2 regions of the Neobacillus niacini genome follow, and region 1 is predicted to be linked to the other one. Evidence: a T-box and tRNA genes for the amino acid it is inferred to sense, from the RefSeq annotation. Region 1 holds a T-box; the other holds one or more tRNA genes.
The links. A T-box is a leader RNA that pairs with one kind of tRNA and senses whether it is charged. The one in region 1 lies ahead of serS (serine--tRNA ligase), so its partner is inferred to be a tRNA-Ser.
Positions count from the first base shown of each region.

Region 2: it has a tRNA-Ser gene. The T-box ahead of serS (serine--tRNA ligase) is inferred to sense a tRNA for this amino acid. The anticodon was not compared.

Region 1 covers NZ_CP183883.1:850,339-856,001, forward strand. The annotation lists gene serS (serine--tRNA ligase) at 1-1,206, opposite strand, end outside; T-box leader at 1,305-1,527, opposite strand; gene pdxT (pyridoxal 5'-phosphate synthase glutaminase subunit PdxT) at 1,581-2,168, opposite strand; gene pdxS (pyridoxal 5'-phosphate synthase lyase subunit PdxS) at 2,168-3,049, opposite strand; gene ACN6MT_RS04080 (D-alanyl-D-alanine carboxypeptidase family protein) at 3,222-4,598, opposite strand; gene guaB (IMP dehydrogenase) at 4,726-5,663, opposite strand, start outside.
Region 2 covers NZ_CP183883.1:3,162,670-3,168,332, reverse strand. The annotation lists gene ACN6MT_RS15660 (carbohydrate ABC transporter permease) at 1-180, opposite strand, end outside; gene ACN6MT_RS15655 (carbohydrate ABC transporter permease) at 198-1,160, opposite strand; gene ACN6MT_RS15650 (YesL family protein) at 1,405-2,034, shown strand; gene ACN6MT_RS15645 (glycine betaine uptake BCCT transporter) at 2,142-3,698, opposite strand; tRNA gene ACN6MT_RS15640 (tRNA-Leu) at 4,235-4,315, opposite strand; tRNA gene ACN6MT_RS15635 (tRNA-Trp) at 4,324-4,397, opposite strand; tRNA gene ACN6MT_RS15630 (tRNA-Tyr) at 4,454-4,538, opposite strand; tRNA gene ACN6MT_RS15625 (tRNA-Ser) at 4,562-4,654, opposite strand; tRNA gene ACN6MT_RS15620 (tRNA-Met) at 4,717-4,793, opposite strand; tRNA gene ACN6MT_RS15615 (tRNA-Ala) at 4,818-4,893, opposite strand; tRNA gene ACN6MT_RS15610 (tRNA-Pro) at 4,907-4,983, opposite strand; tRNA gene ACN6MT_RS15605 (tRNA-Arg) at 4,992-5,068, opposite strand; tRNA gene ACN6MT_RS15600 (tRNA-Leu) at 5,123-5,211, opposite strand; tRNA gene ACN6MT_RS15595 (tRNA-Gly) at 5,217-5,291, opposite strand; tRNA gene ACN6MT_RS15590 (tRNA-Leu) at 5,327-5,411, opposite strand; gene ACN6MT_RS15585 (hypothetical protein) at 5,609-5,663, shown strand, end outside.

The sequences.
Region 1 (5,663 bases):
CTGCTGGTAATTTTCCAGGATCGCTGCAACTGTCCTTCCTATTGCTAGACCAGATCCATTTAATGTATGAACATGTTCCGGTTTGGCTTTCAGATCGCGGCGGAAGCGGATATTAGCACGACGCGCTTGGAATGCTTCAAAGTTGCTGCAAGAAGAAATCTCACGATATGTTCCATAGCTTGGAATCCATACTTCAATATCATACTTTTTTGCAGCAGTAAAGCCTAGGTCACCAGTACACATGCTCAACACTCGATATGGTAGCTCCAATAATTGAAGCACGCGCTCTGCGTCATTTGTAAGCTTCTCAAGTTCATCGTAAGAATCCTCTGGCTTTACAAACTTCACAAGTTCAACCTTATTGAATTGGTGCTGGCGAATTAATCCTCGCGTGTCCCGCCCCGCAGAACCAGCCTCAGAACGGAAACATGCACTGTATGCTGCAAAGCGGATTGGAAGCTCATCTCCGCTTAATATTTCATCACGGTGGAGATTTGTAACTGGCACCTCTGCGGTTGGAATTAAGAAATAATCTTCGCTCTCAATTAAAAACGCATCTTCTTCAAATTTAGGAAGTTGACCTGTACCAGTCATGCTCGCACGGTTAACCATATATGGCGGTAATATCTCTTTGTATCCATGCTCATCCACATGCAGGTCGAGCATAAAATTCATCAATGCACGCTCTAAGCGGGCTCCAAGGCCTTTATAAAATACGAAACGACTGCCTGTAACTTTGCCCGCACGTTCAAAGTCAAGGATACCTAAATGGTCAGCAACATCCCAGTGCGGCTTCGCCTCAAATTCAAAGTCCCGAACTTGACCCCACTTTCTAATTTCTACATTTTCATCCTCTGATTCACCAATCGGAACACTTTCATGGGGAATGTTTGGAATGCTCATCAATAACAAGTCGAGTGTTTCTTCGACACTGCGGAGCTCCTCATCCAAAACTTTAATTCTGTCGCCCACCTCACGCATTTCTACAATAAGGTGATCTGCATCTGCCTTTTCACGCTTTAGAGCTGCTACCTGCTGGGAAACCTCATTACGTTTGCTTTTTAATTGTTCTGCCTCAACGATTAAATCGCGTCTACGCTGATCTAAGTCTTCAAATTTACCAAGATCCGTTAAATCTTCACCACGGTGTTGAAGTTTTTCTTTTACTTCTGCAAAATTAGCTCGTAATAATTTAATATCTAACATATTTACCACTCCTAACTAAAGTATAAAGCGTAAACACCTTTTTTCAGGCGTCGCAGCTAAGTTTAATCAATAAAAAACAAAAAACTCCCGTCCCCAAAAACAGGGACGAGAGTTACCCGCGATACCACCCTGGTTGACAGATATAGTCTGTCCACCTCGAAAAAAAATTAACGGTTTTTACCGAAAGTACTTACTAACCCTAAGCAGGCGTTCCATACCTTGCTCGAGGAGGGATTCACAAGCTTCAAACACCGATTCACACCAGCCACCGGCTCTCTTTAGAATGAACTTCCTGTTACTAGTTCCTCTCATTGCTTTAACTTATTTATTTATTGAAATTAATTTACTATAATTATCCACTAATTGCAATAAATTTATACCAATTGTTTTGCTTTTGCTTCCTTTACCATTTCAACAAAGTAAGCCGTAATGTCATGATTTTCAGTTAATTCTGGATGAAATGAACACCCAAGGAACTGTCCTTCTCGAGCTGCTACAATGCGGTCGTTATGCTTTGAAAGTATCTCTACTTCTGCTCCAGCTTCCACAATGTGCGGGGCACGGATAAAGACTGCAGGGAAGTTGTCGGATACATCCTTGATGGCGAGGTCTGCCTCGAAGCTATCAACCTGACGTCCAAAGGAATTTCGTTCAACAGTAATGTCCATCACACCGATATGAGGTTGGTGATCCACAAGATTTTTTGCTAAAAGAATTAGTCCTGCACATGTGCCAAACATGGGTTTGCCTTCTGCAGCAAATTCCTTTAATGCATCCATAAATCCATATTTATCAATCAACCTTCTCATCGCCGTGCTTTCACCGCCAGGAAGAATGAGGCCATCTACTTCTTTCAACTGGTCTACCTTCTTAATGGCGATTCCCTCTGCACCACATTCCTCAACTGAACGAATATGTTCCCTGACGGCGCCTTGTAAAGCTAGTACTCCTACTTTAACCATTACCAACCACGTTCCTGCATACGATTTTCAGGGGACAATGATGAAATTTCAATGCCCTTCATTGGTGCCCCAAGCTCTTTAGAAAGCTCAGCAATTAATTTGTAATCTTGGTAATGAGTAGTAGCTTCTACAATGGCTCTAGCAAACTTAGCAGGGTTTTCTGATTTAAAAATACCAGATCCTACGAAAACACCATCTGCACCTAATTGCATCATCAATGCAGCGTCAGCAGGAGTTGCAACACCACCAGCTGCAAAGTTAACAACAGGAAGGCGGCCAAGACGCTTAATTTCAAGAAGTAATTCAAATGGAGCGCCTAATAATTTTGCTTCTGTCATAAGCTCATCTTCATTCATTCCAACTACTTTACGAACTTGTCCATTTACTTTACGCATATGACGTACTGCTTCAACGATGTTCCCTGTTCCAGGTTCACCTTTTGTACGAAGCATTGAGGCACCTTCGCCAATCCTGCGGGCAGCCTCACCAAGGTCACGACATCCGCAAACAAATGGAACAGTAAAATCACTCTTGTATAAATGATACTCTTCATCCGCTGGGGTTAAAACTTCACTCTCATCAATGTAGTCAACACCCATTGCTTCTAGCACGCGTGCTTCAACAATATGGCCAATTCTAGCCTTTGCCATTACAGGGATTGATACTGCATTCAAAACCTCTTCAATAATACGTGGGTCAGCCATACGAGCTACACCGCCAGCTGCACGAATATCAGATGGTACACGCTCAAGCGCCATTACTGCAACTGCACCAGCCTCTTCAGCAATTCTTGCCTGCTCTGCATTAACAACGTCCATAATGACGCCGCCTTTTTGCATTTCAGCCATTCCACGTTTAACTCGGTCCGTACCTGTTTTCATTGTAAATCCCCCTTGTGAGTTCCATTTTTATAAATATTGCAAAAAATTAACGTATAAATTTAGGAAATAGTGTTAATTCATTCGGAATTAGATTGTTTCCATAAAATCATTAAAGCAACAAAAAAGGATTCCTGTCAAGACAAGAATCCTTTTGGCGAATATTTCCTGACCTTTAAAACCATCCCTTAACAGTGGATGAAATTCCTCCCCAAAGGTCTCCAAAGAATCCTCCGATTCCTCTCATCATTAAGATAAACCAATTTGCCTTCTCAACATCTTCAGCTGCAATCACATCAACCGTAATCTTACCTTCTTTTGTTAGGAATCCTAAATTTCCTGCCTCTTTTGGTTGAATGGATAACGTTCCGACTTTTTCACCCTTTTTGATAGGTGCAGTAAGTTCACCTTGTTTATTAACCTTCTTTTTATCGAGGGTTAAGCTGGTTTTGAAATTATCTTTTTCCCCGTTCTTCACAACCATGTTAACAGCATCTTTTGTATAAATCTTTACTTGTTTTTCTTTACCTTTGGTTACAGGTAACGTTTTTTTCCCTTTAACTTGATAATGCTTTGGAATTATTTCTTCTTTTTTAAAATTATTAAAAGCATAATCTAGTATCTTTCTAGTTTCTCTGAAACGTTCGGATTGGGAACCTGTATTCATAACAACAGATATAAATCTTTGACCATCTCTAGAAGCTGTGCCTGTAAAATTGTAGCCAGCAAATGGAGTAGATCCAGTTTTTAAACCATCCAAACCATCATAAACAAATTGTTGATAATTAGGATATCTATCAGCGATGTCTTCGTATCCTTCTAACATCCAGTTCCAGTTATCCATTACAAATTCATCTTCCGTACCCTTTGCAAAAATCTTTTCCGGTATACTAGATGTTTCCAATACTTCTGGGAAATCATGTAATAGGCGTGAAGCCAAAGCTGCAACATCTTTTGCAGACATTATATTTTCTTCATCGGGTTCACCCACCACTTCTGGAAAGTGCTTTAACATATCACTATTATTCAACCCTGTAGAGTTTACAAACTTATACTTTTCCAAGCCAAGTTCCGCTGCTTTGTTATTCATCATTTCAACAAATTTTGCCTCAGATCCACCAACAATCTCGGCAATCGCAATTGTAGCTGCATTAGCTGATTCAATCGCCATTGCTGCATACAGGTCTTCTACCTTGTACTTTGCGTCAACACGCAAGTATACATTGCTTAAATCCTCGTCATGAGACATTTTAGAAAGTTCAGGAGAAACTACATACTCTTGCCCCCACTTTACTTTCCCTTTTTTAACTGCTTCTAAAAGTAAGTATTCTGTCATCATTTTTGTCATACTAGCAATGCCCAGAGCGGTTTCAGAATTCTTTTCATACAGAATCATGCCTGTATCTGCATCCACCAATATCGCTCCAGATGCTTTAACATCTAATCCCACAGTTTCTGCCTCTGCTTTATTTATGCCTGCAAAAAGGCTTAAAAACATGATCATTGCCAAGGAAGCAGCAAAATATTTCCGATAAAAAAGTTTATTCACCATAATACCCTCCAACTTATTTTTGCACTTTGGTTATTTTAACATAACTGGGATTCAAATCATAGACAGAGGATAGGACTATCTTTTTACAAAAAAAAGACAGAGAAGCCAGTGCTTCTCTGTTTTTCCATTAAGATAAGGAGTAATTTGGTGCTTCTTTTGTGATTTGAACGTCATGAGGATGGCTTTCTCGCAGGCCTGCCCCGGTCATTTTAATAAATTGAGCATTATTTCTTAACTCTTCTAGGTCCTTTGTTCCACAATAGCCCATCCCAGATCGTAAACCACCAATTAACTGATAAATCGTTTCAGCTAAAGGTCCTTTATAAGGCAGGCGACCTTCGATTCCCTCAGGAACAAACTTCTTATTATCTTCTTGGAAATAGCGATCCTTTGAGCCTTTTTCCATAGCTGCTACGGATCCCATACCACGATAAACCTTAAAACGTCTTCCTTGGAAAATTTCAGTTTCACCTGGACTTTCTGTTACTCCCGCAAGCATACTTCCCAGCATAACGGCATGACCACCTGCAGCAAGTGCCTTCACGATATCACCTGAATATTTAATTCCGCCATCCGCAATAATGGACTTACCGTGTTTTCTAGCCTCTGTAGCACAGTCATAGACCGCTGTAATTTGTGGTACACCCACACCAGCTACTACCCTTGTAGTACAAATCGATCCAGGGCCGATACCTACCTTAACGACATCTGCTCCGGCTTCAATCAATGCCGCTGTTGCTTCAGCAGTAGCGACATTTCCAGCAACGATTGTTAAATCTGGGTATTGGCCTCTTATTTCTTTCACTGTATCAAGAACGCCCTTGGAATGGCCATGTGCCGTATCGACAACAATTACGTCTACATTTGCCTTTACAAGCTTCTCAACCCGCAGCATGGTATCTTTAGTGACGCCGACTGCTGCTCCAGCTAACAAGCGACCTTGCTTATCCTTTGCTGAATTAGGAAACTCAATAACCTTCTCAATATCTTTTATAGTGATTAACCCTTTTAAGACTCCTTGATCATCAACAAGCGGAAGTTTTTCAATTTTGTACTTTTGAAGAA
Region 2 (5,663 bases), 2.3 Mb from region 1:
CTTATAATTTTCAACCGCATTCCATTTTTCTGGAATCCATTGGATCGGAAACGTTAATACATCCTCTTCTACTTTAAAAGAAGCAGATATCATCCACAAAAATGGCATTAGAAAAGCAATTCCGATTAAAATCATAATGATTGTCACAATCAATTTTCTTACATCTAATCTTGCTATCATCTTCCTGCTCCTTTCTATTAATAATTCACCCATTTTTTCTGACCAATAAATTGAATATAAGTAATAATCAAAATAATAACAAACATAACCAATGAAATGGCAGAAGCATAGCCTGTTTTTAGTTCAATAAATGCTTGCTGATACAAATATACAACTGGTGTTATCGTCGAATTTGCAGGCCCGCCGTTGGTCAGTACGATGATTAAATCAAATACTTTAAAGCTCGAAATTACTCCTGTAACAAATAGTAAGAAAGTTGTAGGTGACACTAAGGGAATCGTAATTTTTAAAAATTGAGACCAAGCAGTTGCACCATCCATTTGTGCAGCTTCATATAATTCTTTTGGAATGTTCTGCAAACCCGCCAAGTAAATAATTAAATTAAAACCAATTCCAGTCCAAACCATAATTAACATAACAGAAGGTAAAGAAAAGGTAACGTCTGCTATCCAGCCAGGTGGATTTTCAACCCCAAGTGTCAATAGCAATTGGTTGATAGGACCTTTCGTGGGATGAAAAAGTACTTGAAAGACAACGGCAACCGCTACAATGCTTGATATAAACGGCATAAAATAGATTACTTTAAACAAATCTTTCATATAAACATATTTGTTAATGATAACGGCTAACCCAAGAGACAAAAGTAATGTTATCGGTACCGCTAAAATCAAGAGAACATTATTTACTAACCCTTTAAGGAACAAGGTATTGGTGAGTAATTTCGAAAAATTTTCAAATCCTACAAATTTAGCATTTTGATAGCCAGATACAAAATTCCAATCGGTAAAACTTAACACAAATGAAGATAGAATAGGAAATAATACTAATATAGAAGTTCCAATAAACATTGGCCCAATAAATGCATACCCTGCTAGATTTTCCCTCCAGCCACTAAAAGGAGACCTTTCTTTTGCTCTTTTGCGTACTTTACTTTTTGTGGTTTGAACAACTTTTGTTTCAACTTTTACCTCGCTATTCACAAATTGTCACCCCTTCGTCTTAATTGTAGCTTTAGTATAATTTTTGAAATCGCTTTCAACAATGTTGATTTTTTACATTATTGAGAAAATTTTTACTACTTTTACATTCAACCTATTTTCACGGACACCATTAATTGAATTTCATTCTTTATTTTTACTTATTAGATAATTTTTTTACCTTATAAAAAAAATAGAAAATTACACCTGCCAAGCATGATATATTAATCAATAAGGGGGGAATAACATGCAATTAGGTACATTTTCAAATGTGGTTTATACCTTTTGTGAATGGGTTGCGAGACTAGCCTATATCAATCTATTATGGATTTTATTTACTTTAAGTGGATTCGTCTTTTTTGGATTTTTTCCAGCAACCATAGCAATGTTAGCTACTTTAAGACAGTTTATTCGAAAAAATCATCCGCCTGTGTTACAAACCTTTTGGCATTATTATAAAAAGGAATTCATCAACAGTAATAAATTAGGACTCGTGATCGTCGCAATCGGCTTGATTTTATTGATAAACATCCGTTTTTTGCAAACAACAAATAACATGTCCACTTTTCTATTTTATTCAAGCGTTATTATGAGCGGCATTTATATTCTCATCATTTGTTATACATTGGCTTCCTATGTTGAAATTGAACAGCCATTAGGAGTTCATTTAAAAAATGCCCTTCTGATCACCATCTCCAATCCGATCCCTAGTTTATTTATCATTTTTGGTTTTGCTGCCGTATACTTTGCAGTTACCTATTTATCTGGAGTAGGGTTCTTTTTCAGTGTTAGTATTTTAGGTCTTGTCATCCTATCATCGGCAAATTTGGCATATAAGAATATCCTAAAGAAACAAGAGAATTTAAGCGCAAATTGATTGTAAATTAAATTTAAATTTTCCTTTTTCGGCCGTTCTCTTAAAATAAAAAACAAGCAACGTCTCAACCTAAGTTGAAACGTTGCTTGTTTAATTGTTTTATATCGTTAAATAACTTCCTTAACATCCTCGTTCCTATGTTTACCCACCGTTTTCTTTCGATCTACACGTAACTGCCCCAGTCCGAGCTCAATTGCTTCTCGGTTTAATGATTTAAGTAAGCTGACTACCATTAACACCATAATGAATGAAAATGGAAGTGCAGCAATAATCATAGTATTTTGCAGAGCTTTCAGGCCCCCAGAATAAAGGAGAGCGACTGCTGTAGTAGAGAGAAAGATTCCCCAAGTAGCTTTAATTGATGTACTTGGATTTAGGGATCCATTCGTTGTCATCATTCCTAAAACAAAAGTACCAGAGTCCGCTGATGTAACAAAGAACGTCACAATAATCAAAATAGCAAAAAGGGATAACGCCATACCGAATGGGAACCCTTCTAACACGCCGAAAAGAGATTCCTCGGGAGCTAATGAAGAAATCGAGAGCAGCCCTGATGATTCAGTAAAAATCGCGGCACTCCCAAAGGTTGTAAACCAAATGAATCCAATTAGTGTCGGAACGAGTAAGACACCTACAACAAACTCACGAATCGTCCGGCCCTTTGAGACTCTTGCAATAAACACCCCTACAAAAGGAGCCCATGCAATCCACCAAGCCCAATAAAAAATTGTCCACCCATTAATCCAATTACGTCCCTCTTCGTTTAAGGGAGCAATACGAAAACTCATGTTAATGAAATTTTGCATATAAGTCCCTATTGTATCTGTAAACATGTTAAGGGTAAAAAGTGTTGGTCCAAGGATAAATACAATCAATAAGAGGACAGCCGAGAGCCCCATATTCACATTACTTAGAATTTTAATCCCTTTACTTAGACCCGTTAAAGCCGAAATCATAAATAAAACAGTCACAACGAGAATTATGACAGTTTGCGTTGTCAGCGTACTAGGAACATCGAATAGGTAGGTCAAGCCCCCATTAATTTGCATAGCCCCAAATCCCAATGAAGTAGCCACACCCATAACCGTAGAAATGACCGCAATGACATCAATCGCTTTCCCGACAGCTCCATCCGCATGTTTCCCGATTAGAGGTCGTAAAGTTCGACTAATTAAGCTCAGCTCCCCTTTTCTAAAAGTAAAATAAGCTAGAACCATCGCAATCGATCCATAGATTGCCCACGCATGGATGCCATAATGAAAGTAAGTAAATCTCATCGCATCTTTAATACCTTGATCCGTTCCCTCTTGACCAGTAGGAGAACTAAGCATGTAATGGCTAATAGGTTCATATGTTCCATAGAACATTAACCCAATCCCAATACCCGCACTAAAAAGCATCGCAAGCCAAGTTGGACGTGAAAACTCAGGCTTATCCTCCTGTTTCCCGAGCTTAATCCGGCCAATTGGACTTACTAATAAATAGAAGCACACAAACACAAACAATGAAACAAGCAAAAGGTAATACCACCCAAATGAATCGGTTATTATCCCTTGAGTGCTACTCGTGACCTTTTCTAACGATGTTGGCATTATGATACCCATGAAAACTATACCTACCAATAATACTATTGAAACATAAAAAACAGTTGAAGCATTTTTCATTATTTTTAACTCCCATCTTTGATAAATTCGCAGAGGGTTTTACTTCGTTTGTGAACATATTAAAATGCAAAAACATTTAATGAACGTATTTTTATGAAGTAATATGAAACATAACCCTTAAAATTGCGTTCATGCATCTTACTCTAAATACAACTTGCTAAATCTTGTTAATACCATTATCCTTCTATTTTGGTATGGGTAATAGTTAGTTTGAATACATCAGAGGTATTTAGTATGGATCAGTTTACAGGTTTTTTAGAGGAATAATGAAACTATATCAAAAGGGGATAAACCAAGCAAATTGCATATACCAGTGTATTTTCGGCTCTCGTCTTGATAGCCCTCTGTAGAAGGAAAAATTAATACATATTCTTAATATAACTCACAGATCCTCTTTATACATCCAGTTTTCAAGAAGTATTTTCCTTGGCTGCTAAAATTCCTACTCTCACTCTTTTACGTTTACAACAAAAAACACTCACAAAAGTAAAATTACAACCTTTGTGAGTGTTTTTTGGGTTTTAATGTTTTTTAGATACCGGTGGTCGGGGTCGAACCGACACTCCAGAGGAACACGATTTTGAGTCGTGCGCGTCTGCCAATTCCGCCACACCGGCAAATTCATTGGCAGGGGTAGTAGGAATTGAACCCACACCAAAGGTTTTGGAGACCTTCGTTCTACCTTTAAACTATACCCCTAAATGAAACTTATTTTACTCGCAAAAAACTTTGGTTATTTTCTAACGAAAATAACTTGGTGGAGGGGGACGGATTCGAACCGCCGAACCCGGAGGGAGCGGATTTACAGTCCGCCGCGTTTAGCCACTTCGCTACCCCTCCACATAAAGGAAATCGTAATATGATGGCGGAGGAAGAGGGATTCGAACCCCCGCGCGGTTTAACCCGCCTGTCGGTTTTCAAGACCGATCCCTTCAGCCGGACTTGGGTATTCCTCCGCTGTAAAAACAATCGCATAACTTTTAAAAATATTTGGTTATTTTACTTCGTAAAAAAACCTTGGTAGCGGCGGAGGGGATCGAACCCCCGACCTTACGGGTATGAACCGTACGCTCTAGCCAGCTGAGCTACACCGCCAAATATATCATGTAAAGTTGTTTATGGTGGAGCCTAGCGGGATCGAACCGCTGACCTCCTGCGTGCAAAGCAGGCGCTCTCCCAGCTGAGCTAAGGCCCCATTAATCAAATGATGGTCGGGAAGACAGGATTCGAACCTGCGACCCCTTGGTCCCAAACCAAGTGCTCTACCAAGCTGAGCTACTTCCCGATAAAATATGGCGCGCCCGAAAGGAGTCGAACCCATAACCTTCTGATCCGTAGTCAGACACTCTATCCAATTGAGCTACGGGCGCATATTTAATCGCTATCACGAAAAAAATTTTATTATTTTTCTACGAAAAATAATTTGGTGCCGAGGACCGGAATCGAACCGGTACGGTAGTCACCTACCGCAGGATTTTAAGTCCTGTGCGTCTGCCAGTTCCGCCACCCCGGCAATATTGGAGCGGAAGACGGGATTCGAACCCGCGACCCCCACCTTGGCAAGGTGGTGTTCTACCACTGAACTACTTCCGCATATAAGGAAGATTATTTTGCTTTGCAAAAAATTTTGGTGCGGGTGAAGGGAGTCGAACCCCCACGCCTTGCGGCGCCAGATCCTAAGTCTGGTGCGTCTGCCAATTCCGCCACACCCGCATGTAATATTGCCTTCTAAGAACTAACTAGAAAACTAAGTTGCTAACTTTGCTACGTCATATCAGCGACATTGATAATCTTACAACGATTCACGACAAAAATCAACACTAAATTTTAATTTTTTTTAAGCGAAAAGTAATACAGACATTATTCCACAATATTATCATTCTCAACCTACTCTTTAAAGAAGTTGTTTTGTGAAGAAGAAAAATGGTTTAGAACGTTTTTATTGGGTAAAAATACAATATAATT